2 regions of the Undibacterium sp. Ji50W genome follow, and region 1 is predicted to be linked to the other one. Evidence: riboswitches for the same ligand, from Rfam matches in the RefSeq annotation. Region 1 holds a riboswitch; the other holds the start of a gene.
The links. A riboswitch is a leader RNA that binds a small molecule or an ion and turns the genes downstream of it on or off. The one in region 1 is predicted to bind thiamine pyrophosphate.
Positions count from the first base shown of each region.

Region 2: linked by a shared signal. The riboswitch ahead of thiC (phosphomethylpyrimidine synthase ThiC) and the one ahead of ACO0K9_RS14810 (TonB-dependent siderophore receptor) in region 1 are both predicted to bind thiamine pyrophosphate.

Region 1 is NZ_JBMPOX010000009.1:103,939-111,652, forward strand. It holds gene ACO0K9_RS14805 (hypothetical protein) at 1-205, opposite strand, end outside; gene ACO0K9_RS14810 (TonB-dependent siderophore receptor) at 374-2,494, opposite strand; TPP riboswitch at 2,562-2,661, opposite strand; gene ACO0K9_RS14815 (hypothetical protein) at 3,029-3,511, shown strand; gene ACO0K9_RS14820 (hypothetical protein) at 3,711-4,727, opposite strand; gene ACO0K9_RS14825 (C1 family peptidase) at 4,817-5,599, opposite strand; gene ACO0K9_RS14830 (response regulator) at 5,896-6,558, shown strand; gene ACO0K9_RS14835 (YiiX/YebB-like N1pC/P60 family cysteine hydrolase) at 6,583-7,695, shown strand.
Region 2 is NZ_JBMPOX010000002.1:24,802-32,515, forward strand. It holds gene ACO0K9_RS05400 (valine--tRNA ligase) at 1-1,639, opposite strand, end outside; gene ACO0K9_RS05405 (diguanylate cyclase) at 2,043-4,133, shown strand; TPP riboswitch at 4,216-4,325, shown strand; gene thiC (phosphomethylpyrimidine synthase ThiC) at 4,402-6,315, shown strand; gene thiS (sulfur carrier protein ThiS) at 6,318-6,518, shown strand; gene ACO0K9_RS05420 (endonuclease domain-containing protein) at 6,580-6,936, shown strand; gene ACO0K9_RS05425 (thiazole synthase) at 7,101-7,714, shown strand, end outside.

The sequences.
Region 1 (7,714 bases):
TCATCCTGATGTCTTGATTGACTGCCTTGCCATCAATTTTCCCTGCCAGTGCTCCATCGGTCAATTTGTCGATTTGTATTTCAAACTGATGCTTGCCATTACCAAAGTCGGGAAAACTGGCATGGCATTTTAAAACTTCTTCCGCACTCGCAAGATTGACCAGCAAGGCGCTTGCGATAGCAAAAATATACTTGAATGTGTTCATCATGCCTACTCCACATTGGAAATGTCAGGCTCAGGATGACATAGTCTGCGTGCGGAGGCACGCATTGCTTGCAAAGTATTGAATATCAGTACCAAGGGTAATACCAAGGGCAATAAAAAAGCGATGCCAGATCAATCTGGCATCGCTTTTTGCATCGGGTAAGCTGTATCAGAAATCGAATTGTGCTGACACTTTGTAAGTACGTGGCGCACCAGGGAATAAATAACCACCCAGTGACTGGGTCACATCGCGCCAGTAAAACTTGTTCAGCGCATTGTCGATATTAAAGCGCAGGGCCGTTGCCGTATTACCGATTTGTGTCGCATAGCGAGCCCCCAGATTGACGACATGGTAACCGGGCACGGTCACACTATTATCCGGGCTGAATACCTTGCTGCTGGCATATTGCCAGCTTGCATTCACATTCAAACCCTTGATTTCAGCTACAGCATAATCGGCATAGACAGTAGATTTGAAGCGCGGCACATTCATGACGCGCTTGTCGTCCAGGCTGCTGATGCCGGTGTTTTGCTGTTTGGCATCAAGGGCAGTCAGGCTGGCTCCCAGATTCAGTTGTGATGTCAGCCTGCCTTGTGCCGAGAGTTCCACACCTGTATGCAGGGCTTCACCATTGCTGACATAGGTATTGCTGCTATTGGTATATTCCAGCGGCTTCTTGATGCGGAAGATGGCTGCAGACAGGCTCAGGTCACGCTGTACATCTGCCTTCACACCGAATTCAACTTGTGTGGATTTGCCCGGGTTCAGCATTTTGTTTTCATTGCTGGTACCGAAAGGGGCAATGCCGCCATGCTCCAGGCCTTGAGCAAAACTGCCGTAGACAGAAACTTGTTGCACAGGTTTGAATACCAGCGCTGCCGTCGACAGGAACTTGTTCTGGTCATAGCCAGGATTATCCAACTGAGTGCGTGAAATATTCAAGCGACGCAGACCCAGATGCAGTTTCAGATTGTCTTGCAGGCTGATGATATCTTGTACAAAGGCAGACCATTCCTTGTCAGTACGACGCAATAAAACCGGGCCGGTTTTATTGGTGGATGGTGCTACTGCAACAGGGCGTAACAAATTACTGCTGCCCACATAGTCATACACGTAGTCACCAAAATAATCTTTACGTTGTGAATTGCTGAGGCCGACAGCCAGCTCATGCTGCATACCACCAAGACTGAATTTACCATTCAGTTGTGCTTGTGTACCCCACTGTGATTTGGATTCATTCACGCTCTGGTAGTCATACACATCATAGTCACCATTTGCGCAATAGCCGGGGTAAAGATTCGCTGCGCCACAGCCATAAGGGAAGGCCGTGTAATCATCACGTTTGAATTCATGCTTGTTGGCAGACAGGCTGGCTTGCCAGTCCTGGTTGATCTGGTATTCAAAACGCAAGCCCAGATTGCTGTTGCGGGTATCCACCGGTTTGGCCCAGGGCTGCGCATTCAGCATCAGGTCTGCTGGCACGCCGCGTGGCAAATCTGTGCCATTGAATAATTGAAAACCGGGAACCGACAACTGCGATTTATGTTGATAGTCAGCATCGATCTGTAGCAGTGCCTGTGGTGTGATATGCCAGTCAAATGCGGCGGATACAAACTGGCGTTCGCCATCCGCACCTTTGACATACGAACGCAAACGTTCACCGGCGGCATTGATGCGGATACCAAACTGGCGGTCGCTGGAATTATCGCTAATATCTGCTGCGCCATACAGCGTGCCACGTTCACTGATTTCCAGATTGACGGAACGCAACGGTGCACTGGTCGGGCGTTTGGTCACATAGTTGATGATGCCGCCCGGCGTTGCAAAGCCAGCCTGGAAACCGGCGATGCCCTTGAGTATTTCTATGCGTTCCTTATTTTCCAGCGGGATGGAGGCATCACCTGGAATGGCGAAACCATCCTTGCGGTAGCTGGATGAATTGTCGAGGGCAAAACCGCGTATCGAGAATTGTTCGGCATAGCCAATGGCATTGTAGGCGTCATTCACGCTGGCATCGAATTTCATCGCATCCGTGGTCTGGCGCACGCGCAAATCCTGCATCTGGCTACTGGTTATCACATTTACCGAAAAAGGGGTATCGACCAAAGCCGTTTCGATAAAACCGGATGCCTTGCTGCGTTCTGCTTTGCCTTCGGATGTCTTGTTGCCCGTTACCACGACTTCAGGCAGGGGTTTTTCTGTAGTCTGGGCCTGTGCCTGGGGTAATAATGCAAATGCCTGTGCAATGGAAAATGCCAACAGGGCAGGACGAAATGATGGTTCAGACATGGTGTGCTCTTTATTTGCGCTTTAATGCGTTGTGGATGGCAGCGCGGGAGCAAACAAAGAAACGGAAGGACGGGACTTTGCGCTTCCCTTCGCTGGCATTATCCAGATCAGGTAGAAGGGACTCTCTCACCCGGAAACATTTGCTTCCAGGACCCCTAGCGAAGCCCCTACTTTACCATGAAAGCGGGTACAAGACTTGTAACGTGACTTGAACAGTGGTTTGGTGTCTAGTGTAGTGCTGCAACACTACACTAGCGGAATCTCAATGTTATCAAGGAAAATTCCTTTAGGACTTACGCAAAACCGCCACAGCTGCGTTGCAGCTCCTCTCCTAGGAGCCGCGTACATTCGTCTGTCTTCGTCGCCGCACCTTGCTGGAACAATTTTGCGTAAGTCCTATCCTAAATAGTTGTTGAAACAACTGCATGTATAATTGGCAAATGATATTTGTTCGGGTCGCCCTTTATTCACGCTAGCCACATCCATCTCAATATGCTTATGTCCAATTTTCAGCGGTTATTTTTAAGTTTTTGCTTGCTCAATGCTACTTCAGCCATCGCCCAAGAAGCCACGCCTGCGCCAGAATACACACTGAAACGCGAAGACCCCTCGACTGGCTCGCGTATCAGGCAAGATGCAGTGACGGGTATCAGGGTACCTATCAATAAATCGTATGCTGAGTTGACGAGCGAGCAAAAAACCAAGGTGCGTTCATTGTATGAACACCTGGATGAAACGGATGAACCACCGTATCCATTAAAAGGTACCAAAGAAATTCTCAGGGCGATTTCAAATGCCCAGGATGTACTTCATCTACAAGGGGATTTGTCGGTCTTTGTTGAAGTCAATGCGGATGGAACGCCGAATGCCGTTGGCGTCATAAAATCACCGGATGAACGGATGACAAACTTGGTGGCGACGGCATTGATACATGAACGATATAAGCCAGGCTTGTGCAAGGGAACACCATGCAAAATGCAATTTCCCTTGCGTATCAAATTAGGCGTAACACAATGAACGTTAGTGGGCATAACGTTAAAAGCGGAGTGTCTTCCGCTTGCGCGAAGCCAAGCGGCACTAGTGAAATGGACTGTTAAAACCAAAATGTAATTGGCATATATTAACTTCGATATCGCGTAAACATTTTCTTGTAGTTTAACAGTCCATTCTCAGTTGGTTCAGACACCTATTTTGTTATGTTTTCTGGTTTTACAGATTATTTGACAAGTAATTTCTGCTCCAGTTGATTCAAGCGCGAGTCAATCTTTTTGTCGTTGTTCGCTGTGGCTGCATCGATAGCATTTTGTAGTTGGTTAGCATTTTTAATATTATCTTTTTGAACAATTTCCACTGTGCTTTGTAATTGATTTAAAGTATTTACGATATTTTTCTGAAATGAAATTGCATCTTGAGATAGCTGACTAGCTGCTTTGTCCATACTTGTTTGTGTACTTACTGTGGAGACTTTATTTCCTTGATCAGACAAAATTTTAGTTTGTGTTTGATCCAGGGACGCATTCACGATAGCCTTTGCAGTTTGCTGGGTGCAAATATCTGCATAACGTTCAAGAGCCATATACGCTTCTGTGAATGTTTTTGGTCGCAATGAAGAAGTTGTATCTGCAGTGCTGATAGTTTTTTCATTTTCTTTTTTTCGCATAAGCAGTCGTTCGGCTTGTTGATCTAGCGCTGTGAAAATGTGGTCTTTGACTTTGCTGGCGTTCGGAGCAAGAAGGAATGACTGTGAAAAATTATTTTCCACGCCATTTAGACCCGTGAATAATGCGCCAAATGTTCCGACAATGATTGAATTGGCTTTGCCGATACCTAGTAAAGTTGTGCCCAAATTCTGTATGACATTCTGATTATTCTGTGTATATGCAAACCTTGACTGGGATTCGGAGAGACTTGTAAACCAACGTAGACAGGATATATTGACGACGGTAATTCCTTTAGCTACGTAGTCGTCGATTGAGGTTTCGTTGGCCTGTGCATTAGCGGCTTTTGTTAGAGCCTCATAATATTCAACAAACGGGCGAGCTTCTGCTGAGTTAATTGTCTCTGTAGAAATACCCATTTTGTTTTTTAGCCGTCCATCATCATCTTGCCTGTGAATTTGAGGTGGTGAAATTCCGGCAAATGTTTTGTCTGTTGTAAATGGATTGAGGGCTGAGGCACAGCCTGTCAGAAAGACAGTCAGTGCTGTTGAGACTATTGAATTTACGGTTTTCATATTGACCCCTTAATTTATTTGCTGTATTGGCGGTAAGCCCTGTTAATTTTTTTGTGCTAGCTGAAACAGACTGGCATGGAAGACATCCATCAAACTTCAACCAAACGTAAAGTCCAAATGTCATCCGCCAGCTTGTTGTCTGTTACATAGCTATAAGGTATATAAAAATAACCTTTGTCACCCCAGTCAGCACCCCAGGAATTTTGAGCTATAAAATTTTGTGTGCTATCGTCATAACCCACCGCTAACACAGCATGTCCACCTATCGACTTCTCACCGCTATTTGGCAGTGTTAAGTGACCTGTATTGCGGACTTCTTCGCTAATTAAATTGCCGTAAGCTGTGAACCCGAATACGAATGGATAACCTTCTGCAAGACAGGCTTTGAGTTGACTTAAGGACTGAGTCAGGCGTTGATATTCGATGGATTGGGAGTTGCTTGCTTTTTCATAGCAAACCTGGTCTGGTTGGACGTTGAAGCGCTTGATGTTGTAACTCCAATCTACCTCTGGGCAGACGCCATCTTTGGCGATGGTTTTAAAGCCATCTCTTATGTAGGCTCCATGGTCGATTTCTTGTGTGCCCTCGATTACTCTTTCGTTGTAATAGATAAATAAACGTGAGGGCTGAAAAGCAGCTTCCGGCTTTTGGCGTAGTTGGCAAAAAAAATGCGCACTAGAAATTGCATTCGCAGTGCAAGACCCTAGTTGATCCTGGTTCAATATCTGTGGACATTTGTCACGTAAATCAATCTTGGGAGGTAAATTGTTGATTAACTCGAATGAAGCAGAATATGTGCGGTCCCGAATATCTGGTAGTTCTGGTTTCCATCCGAAATAGTAAGTAGTTTGAGTGCTGGCAAAGTTAGGCATGACGGTTCCTTTGTGAGGATATGAAATTTTTTTTCAGAAATAGGAGTTTTTAAGCATTGTTTGAGAACGTCTGGCACACGTTAAGTCTGCTCTTTCTTTCTGTATTGCTAATACTAGGATGGCAACTATTGATGAGGAATAGCTAGAAATGGGGAGGGGCTTGCCTGTAACTGTGATCTAAGATGATCAGAACGGATCTTGTCTCAGCCTGAAAATGGCAGTGCGCTTCGTGTGTTTTTCCGTATATCCCCATTTCTGGTAGTGACATTTATCAGGAAATCACGTATTTTTCTGTTATGAGCAAAATGACATCAAAAATAGGCGTAGTGTTAGTCGAAGATGATTTGGCAACCGCACAGCGATTCAGTGCTTCCATTGCGCGTTCTGATCATATGCAGCTTTTGTTTGTGGCTTCGACAGGTCGGGATATGTTGAACTGGCTTATGAATAATCGTGCCGATGTATTGCTGAGCGATCTGGGCTTGCCTGATATCAGTGGCATTGATGTGATTCGATATTGTGCAAGCCATCATCCTGAGACGGACATTATGGTGATAAGCATGTTTGAGGATGAGCAGCACGTAATGGCCAGTATCGAAGCAGGGGCATCTGGATATTTATTAAAGGATGCTTTGGACGATGATATTGAAAAGCAGATTCTGATGCTGCGCGCGGGTGGCGCACCGATGACGCCATTAATTGCCAGGTTGGTTTTACGTAAGTTCCGTAAGGAGCAGACCGTAGTTGCTGATGAGCCGCCAGGAGGTGCATTGACTCCGCGTGAAATGGAGGTATTGAACTATATCTCGCGTGGTTTTAAATACGCAGAAGTGGCGCGATTGCATGAAGTATCGATACATACGGTGCACGCGCATATCAAGAATATTTACGTAAAATTAGCAGTGCATTCTAAGAGCGAAGCAGTGTATGAGGCCAGCAGGTTGGGGTTATTAAAATAATTCAAATTAATATTGGGAGGAGTCATGCCGATCGCTATACAGAGTGCTTTTCCAGCACCGGAATCCTTAAGGACTGGTGATTTATTATTTCCACGACCACCAGACGCCGTAATTCCCATGATTCAGATGCTGAGTCAAAACTTGCTGAGCCCGGCTTTCAATGCTGATTTTGTTTCAGGAGCGCAGCTTAACGACGACCTTGTACTGGATCAAACAAGTAGTCAAATCTGGACTGCATCCGACGTTGGGAATTTGCTTGAAAAAACTGTCGAGCAATTGAAAGATGATATGCAACCTTTCAAATTTGTTGAAAATAATTTGCTCAGTGAGGCTTTTGCTGTACATGACTTGCTTACGTCTTTTTTTCCTGAAATGGACGGCATTTTTAACCCAGGTCAAACGCTTGCTGAATTCTTGAAAAATCCTCTTGCAATGATTTTTCGTGCAGGACTAGGCGGGCCGTTTAATGAACTAAGTTTAACGAATTTTGATGGACATCTGGGACCGTATTATATTGGTCATGTAGCTATGGTTTTGAAACAGGGCAATGAGGTATTCGTGATTGAAGCAAATGCTTCGGATTTTAGCCACTACCGTGTTGCACTTCATCCTTACCTAATGCAAGATGAACCGATTGTGAAGGACACAGATCCCAATAATGCTCGCATAGAGCGCATGCGTGGTTGGTGCAATCGTAAATTGGCCAAAGGAGACCTAATTTGGGCTGCAAGACCCAAACTTGATGAACCTCAATGGGCAGCAGTAAAAGAAGAAATTGAAACTCAAGCCAAGTTAATGCTAGGCAGGCCATATGATATGTTTGATTCCAAGATACTTGGAGATGATGACTGTATCTACTGCAGCGAGTTTATTTACAATGCCTGGTTGAAAGGTGCAGGTCTGGATTTATCGGATCAAGCCATATGGAAATGGGTGCTGGAACTGACACTTAACTTGGCGAATCTAAGTGCTGGTGCAACTAAAGTACTTTCTGACTTATTGCAGAAAGAACTAAGTAGGGCTGGCATTGACTTGGCCGCTAAATTTCCGTGGATGACACCAAAGATGCTGTATCACAGTCAAAACTTGGACACCAATAAATTCAGGCCTTTAGGTCAAAATGTACCGTACGCCTGACGTGCAAAAATAAGGGTGA
Region 2 (7,714 bases), on a different contig from region 1:
TATTACCCTTGGATTTGGACATTTTCTGGCCGCTGGAATCGCGCACCAGACCATGCACATACACGGTATTGAACGGTACCTTGCCGGTAAAGTGCGTGGTCATCATGACCATGCGCGCTACCCAGAAGAAAATAATGTCAAAGCCGGTGACCAGCACCGAGGATGGCAGGAACTGCTTGATATCCGGTGTTTCCTCTGGCCAGCCCATGGTAGAGAAAGGCACCAGCGCAGACGAAAACCAGGTATCTAGTACATCGTCGTCACGCTTCAACGCGCCAGTGTAACCAGCAGCAACTGCCTTGGCTTTGGCACCGGTTTCATCGGTCGCCACAAAAATTTCACCATTGTCACCATACCAGGCCGGGATTTGATGACCCCACCACAATTGGCGCGAGATACACCAGTCCTGGATATTGTTCAGCCACTGGTTATAGGTCGTGGTCCAGTTTTCCGGAATGAACTTGATTTCACCATCAGCGACTTTTTTCAGTGCGACTTCAGCGATGGATTTGCCTGGGAAGTGCGTGCCTTCCGGTGCCGGTTTGCTCATGGCCATGAACCATTGATCGGTCAGCATCGGTTCGATGACCACATTGGTACGGTCGCCACGTGGCACCATCAATTTGTGTGGTTTGACTGAGTCCAGCAAGCCTTGTGCATCCAGATCAGCAACGATTTGTTTGCGGGCGATAAAACGGTCCATGCCTTGATACACGGCAGGGGCGTTTTCATTGATCTTTGCATCCAGGGTAAAAATGCAAATCATGTCCAGTTTGTGACGCTGACCAACTGCGTAATCGTTCATGTCATGCGCAGGTGTGATCTTCACGCAGCCGGTACCAAATTCCTTGTCTACGTAACTGTCAGCAATCACCGGGATTTCACGGCCCGTCAGCGGCAGTTTGAGCATCTTGCCAACCAGGTGGATATAACGTTCATCCGTCGGGTCAACCGCCACGGCCACGTCACCCAGCAGGGTTTCAGGGCGGGTGGTTGCCACAGTCAGATGGCCAGAGCCATCAACAAACGGATAACGGATATGCCACATCGAGCCATCTTCTTCTTCCGATACCACTTCCAGGTCGGACACAGCCGTACCCAGTACCGGGTCCCAGTTGACCAGGCGCTTGCCGCGATAGATCAGGCCTTGCTCTACCAGTTTGACGAAGACATCAGTGACGACTTTAGAGCGCTCGGCATCCATGGTGAAGTATTCACGATCCCAGTCGGCAGACGCACCCATGCGGCGCATCTGGCCGGTGATGGTGGAGCCGGATTTTTCTTTCCATTCCCACACTTTTTCCAGGAATTTTTCACGGCCCAGATCATGGCGCGAAATCTTTTGTGCATCAAGTTGTCGTTCTACTACAATTTGTGTGGCAATACCGGCATGGTCCGTACCTGGCACCCAGGCCGTATTGTGACCGCGCATGCGGTAGTAACGGGTCAGGCCATCCATGATGGTCTGGTTGAAGGCATGGCCCATATGCAGGGTGCCTGTCACATTCGGCGGTGGCAATTGTATGCAGAAGGATGGTTTGCCTGCATCCATGGTGGCGGCAAAATATCCACGTTTTTCCCACTCGCCACGCCAGGATTGTTCGATTTCTGCGGGCTCAAAAGACTTGGCTAATTCCATAATATGATCTGCGGTGATTGCTAAACCTTTGATTATAAATGAGCTAGGTGTAGAAGTTGGTTTTTTACTGCGAGTTAAATTGTTTTAAAGATAATTTTTATGCCATGCAAGAGAAATGCGACCCTTGTCTGATAGATAGCAACATCTGTTGTTATCTATGTTATCTATCGGCATCTCTATTTCTTTTGTGTAATAGATTGTGTCACCGACTTTAAACGGCGTATCTAAAACAGAGGGAAAGTCGTATGCTTGTCGCCTGTTTATGGTTGATATAGGCTGGCTCCGGCCGTTTTGACGGCCTTTCCCATTTTCCAGCCTACTTAAAGTCACCTATTTTCTCCCAGCGAGGGCATGCATGTTCCGGCTTCGACATCAAAATCAATGCTTGAGATGGTGTGTATGCATGGCGAGCCTGTTACTGGTTTTGCTGCCCCCGACAGTCAGGGCCGACAGCCACAATGACTTGCGTGAGATAGAAGCCATCCACGACCTGGCAGACCGGGATAATACTGCTGCACTCCAGCAACTAAGGGCGTATAAGGAAAAAATCAGCGCGAATGGCAGCACCTATGCCAATTACAGTTTGCGTGTCGAACTACTGAAAACCCTGATCACCATCCTGTACGACGCCGGCAAGAATAAAGAAGCGAATGCCACCAATGCTGAACTGATGCAATTGGCGCGTGCGCACAATGATGGCGACATGATCGCCCTGGCCATGATCGGGGAAGCGTTTCAGTTGCAGGACCAGGGCAAGTTTGCATTGGCACTGGTCAAACTGGAGGAAACACAACAATCCTTGCGTGACAGCAAAGATGCCGAAGTGCTGATGCGCCTGAACATTGCGTTTGGTACGGTGCACTTGGCAATCGGTAATTTTGACAAGTCGCTGGCCTATTGTCTGGAAGCCTTGCGTCTGACTGACCAGATACCGCGCCGCCGGGCCCAGGCCAGGCTGTACCGCATGGAAGCCATTTCCCGCCTTTATTTAAACATGCACAATGCAGAAAAGGCATTGGAAACCGCTAATGACGCATTGTCGATAACACCGAAAATTGACTCTCCCAAAACCATCTCTTCATTGGTGATGGCGCGTGGCCTGGCACTGACCGACCTGGGCCGGTATGCCGAGGCGCTGGACGCCTACAAGACCGTCTTACAGATTGCCACGGATGCTGGCATGCCGGTTGTTGCAGCGACTGCCCTGGGCAATATTTCAGATTATTATTTGCGCGTCCACCAGTATGACGAAGCCGAACAGGCAGCCAGGACAGCGCTGCAAAAAGCGGAAGAGATTGGCGACCCCTTTGCCGTGGCGATGGCCAAAGCCAATATAGGATTTGGCCTGGCTGGCCAAAGAAAATTTGCGCAGGGCATCACGTATATCAACGAGGCCAAAAAGTATTTCATGGAAACTGGCTCCAAGTCGGACATGGAAAGCCTGTTGAGTGAAATTGGGGCGATGTACGAAACCGCAGGCATGCACAAAGAGGCGTTGGCAGTCGTGCGTGAGCAGCAAAAACTCAGTGACGAATTGTTTCGGTCTGACCGTGCCCGCGCCGTTGCGACTTTGCAAGAACAGTTCAATGCTCAACAAAGACAAAAGCAGATTGAATTGCTGGCCCGCGAGAATCAACTCAAGGATGCTGAAATTAAAAATCGTCAGCTGCAGCAAATTATTTTATTGCTGGCTGCAGTAGTGATGGTGATGATAGGCATCGTGATTTTCTTTCTCTACCAGCGGGTACGCAAGACCAACGAGAAATTGCGCGAAGTTAACCAGCAACTTGAGTTTCATGCCGTGCGTGATCCCCTGACCGGTTTGTACAACCGTCGCTCTTTCGTCGACCTGATGAAGAGCAGGGTGATCTTGCCGGAAGGTGAGCGTCGCGAGGACAGCCTGGAAAATCCGGATTGCCTGATACTCATGGATATCGATCATTTTAAAAATATCAACGACAGTTACGGCCATGCTGCCGGTGACGTGGTGCTAATGGAAGTGGCACAACGCTTGCGCAGTACAGTGCGCGATACGGATATGGTGCTGCGCTGGGGAGGAGAAGAGTTTTTGATCTATTCACCGCGCTCGAATCCTGCACAATTGAAGAACCTGGTGGAACGCATACTGCGCGTCATCGGTGAAGCCAGTGTAGATGTCGATGGCGTCTCAATCGCAGTGACCATGACCGCCGGTTTTATCAGCCTGCCGTTTTCCGGCATCCCCGAATTGGTCTGTAATTGGGAAAAAGCCCTGCAGATTGCCGACATGGCCCTGTATCTGGGTAAGGTCAATGGGCGCAATCGCGCATATGGTGTCAGCAAATTATTGATTGCATATGAAGACGCCTTGCCGGTACTGGACCATGATTTATCGGCTGCCATCAAGGCCGGCATGGTGGAGCTGGCTGAAGTTCACGGACCGGTTAAAGTGCAGATCAGCAATGTTGTCGGAGATGCAGCAGAGGTGAAGTGTGTATCGCCAGTTGCGCAATAAATAAGCACCATAATTAAGCACCACAGCTAAAATAAAAGTCGTATAATCTGGCCTCGTCGCGGTCTTGTTCTAAGACCCGAAGAAAAAATGCTAGGGGTCCTGCCATTACGCTATGAATCGTGATGTTGGGTGAGAAATACCCTCGAACCTGATCTGGATAATGCCAGCGAAGGGAAGCTGCCGAAGACTTTTTGCCACCCTCAGCGTGCGCATCCCGACTTTGGAAACTCCTTTGCTGGCTCCATGCCAACAAAGCAAAGGAGCCAAAATGAACGCCAACCCGCAATTCTTGTCCGCTACCGCCACGGTAGACGAGGCAGCCATACAGCCACTACCGAATTCCCGCAAGACCTATGTACAGGGCAGCCGTCCCGATATCCGTGTACCCATGCGCGAAATCAGCCAGTCTGATACACCTGCCATGTTTGGCTCGGAAAAAAACCCGCCTATCTATGTCTATGACACGTCTGGCCCTTATACCGACCCTGCTGTCAAAATCGACATCCGTTCTGGCCTGGCGTCAGTACGCGGTGCCTGGATAGCCGAGCGTAATGACACGGAAGAACTGGCTGGCCCTACATCCGAATACGGTATAGCCCGCCTGCATGACCCCAAGCTGGCCGAATTGCGCTTCAATCTCAAGCGCTTGCCGCGTCGTGCACTGGCAGGCAGGAATGTCTCGCAAATGCATTATGCGCGACAGGGCGTTATCACGCCGGAAATGGAATTTGTCGCCATCCGCGAAAACCTGCGCAGGAAAGAATACCTGGAAAACCTGAAAGCCTCTGGCCCCATGGGTAACAAGCTGGCAGACGTCATGGGCCGGCAACATCCCGGCCAGTCTTTTGGCGCTGCGATACCTGAAGAAATCACGCCAGAATTTGTACGTTCAGAAATTGCCCGTGGCCGTGCAATTATTCCGGCCAATATCAATCATCCTGAAATCGAGCCTATGATCATAGGCCGTAATTTCCTGGTCAAGATCAATGCCAATATCGGCAATTCTGCAGTGACCTCTTCCATTGGCGAAGAAGTCGAAAAAATGACCTGGGCGATACGCTGGGGCGGCGACAATGTGATGGATTTGTCGACCGGCAAACACATACACGAAACCCGTGAATGGATCATCCGTAATTCACCCGTGCCTATCGGTACCGTGCCTATCTACCAGGCGCTGGAAAAAGTGAACGGCAAGGCCGAAGACCTGACTTGGGAAATCTTCCGTGACACCCTGATAGAACAGGCTGAACAAGGTGTCGATTATTTCACCATCCACGCTGGCGTACGCCTGCAATATGTGCCGATGACAGCCAAGCGCCTGACCGGCATCGTCTCACGAGGTGGTTCCATCATGGCGAAATGGTGTCTGGCGCATCATAAAGAAAGCTTCTTGTATGAGCATTTTGAAGACATCTGCGACATCATGAAAGCGTATGATGTGTCCTTTAGTTTAGGCGATGGCTTGCGCCCGGGTTCTATCTATGACGCCAATGATGAAGCCCAGTTAGGTGAATTGAAAACCCTGGGCGAGTTGACCCAGATTGCCTGGAAACATGATGTACAAGTCATGATAGAAGGCCCCGGTCATGTGCCCATGCACCTGATCAAAGAAAACATGGACCTGCAACTCGAACAATGCCATGAAGCGCCGTTCTATACGCTTGGCCCTTTGACGACCGACATCGCACCAGGCTACGACCACATCACATCCGGCATAGGCGCTGCGCAAATCGGCTGGTATGGCACTGCCATGCTGTGCTACGTGACACCTAAAGAACATCTGGGTTTGCCCAACAAGGTAGATGTCAAGGATGGCATTATCACTTACAAGGTTGCCGCCCACGCAGCCGATCTGGCAAAAGGCCATCCCGGTGCGCAGATACGCGACAATGCCTTGTCCAAGGCACGTTTTGAATTCCGTTGGGAAGATCAGTTCAACATCGGTCTTGATCCCGATAAAGCGCGTGAATTCCACGATGAAACCTTGCCCAAGGATTCTGCCAAGGTTGCCCATTTCTGCTCCATGTGTGGTCCGCATTTCTGTTCCATGAAAATTACGCAGGAAGTACGCGACTATGCCAACGCACAAGGCATCAGCGAGATACAGGCATTGAAGCAGGGCATGGAAGTCAAAGCCGTCGAATTCATCAAATCCGGTGCGGAAATCTACAAGAAGCAATAGCCATGGTGGAGATACAACTCAATGGAGAAAAACGGCAACTGACGAGTACGTTGCTGGCTGATCTGATCGCAGAATTGAATCTGTCGCAGCAGGCGATTGCGGTGGCGGTTAACCGGCAGATTATTCCGAAGTCGAAGTGGGCAGAGTACCAGTTGCATGAGTTAGACAAGGTAGATGTTGTGCGTGCTATTGGTGGTGGCTGAGTTTTTTAGCTCCTTCCCCTTGAAGGGGAAGGGATTTAAAAAATATTTTTTGCGAAAAAATATGAAAAACGCAACCAGCGAAGCCTTGATTACCACAGCAAAAGTCCTGCGAAAAAATATGACTGATGCCGAAAAGAAATTGTGGCAAGGTTTGCGTGGCGAACAGCTTGGCGTGAAGTTCAGACGGCAATATCCATTTCAGCATTTCGTGTTGGATTTTGTTTGTCTGGAAAAGCGTTTGGTGATTGAAGTTGATGGGGGGCAGCATACTGAAGCGCAAACGTATGACATGCATAGGACTCAAGTGCTGAAGAAGGCAGGTTTTACTGTCTTACGCTTTTGGAATAATCAGGTATTGAGTGAAACTAGTGCTGTGATGGAAGAAATCTGGCGGCATGTGAACAAAGAGCAGTCTTAAAAGACTGAGGACATTCCCCTCCCCTTCAAGGGGAGGGCTAGGGTGGGGATGGGGTTCAGTCGATTAAGCAAACATTCAGTTTGCTGCAGAACCCCATCCCCATCCCAACCTTCCCCTTGAAGGGGAAGGAGCCAAACAGCATCCCAAATTTTGGAGATAAAACAATGAATACAGAAAACCAGCCAGGCCTCACCATAGCCGGCAAAACCTACCGCTCGCGCTTGCTGGTCGGTAGTGGCAAATACAAAGACCTCGAACAAACCCGTCTGGCAACAGAAGCCAGTGGTGCCGGGATCATCACGGTAGCGATACGCCGTGTGAATATCGGGCAAGACCCGAATGCACCAAGCTTGCTGGACGTAGTACCACCCAGCAAATACACTATCTTACCTAACTCTGCCGGTTGTTATAACGCCGAAGATGCGGTCTATACACTGCAACTGGGACGAGAATTATTGGGCGGTCACAAACTGTGCAAGCTGGAAGTATTGGGTGACGAGAAAACCCTGTTCCCGAATATGCCTGAAACCCTGAAGGCAGCCAGGACCCTGGTCAAAGAGGGTTTTGATGTCATGGTGTATTGCAGCGATGACCCGATACAGGCAAAGATGCTGGAAGACCTGGGCTGTGTTGCCGTCATGCCGCTGGCTTCATTGATAGGTTCCGGCATGGGTATTTTGAATCCCTGGAATCTGTCGCTGATCATCGATCAGGCCAGGGTGCCGGTATTGGTTGATGCTGGTGTTGGTACGGCGTCGGATGCCGCCATCGCCATGGA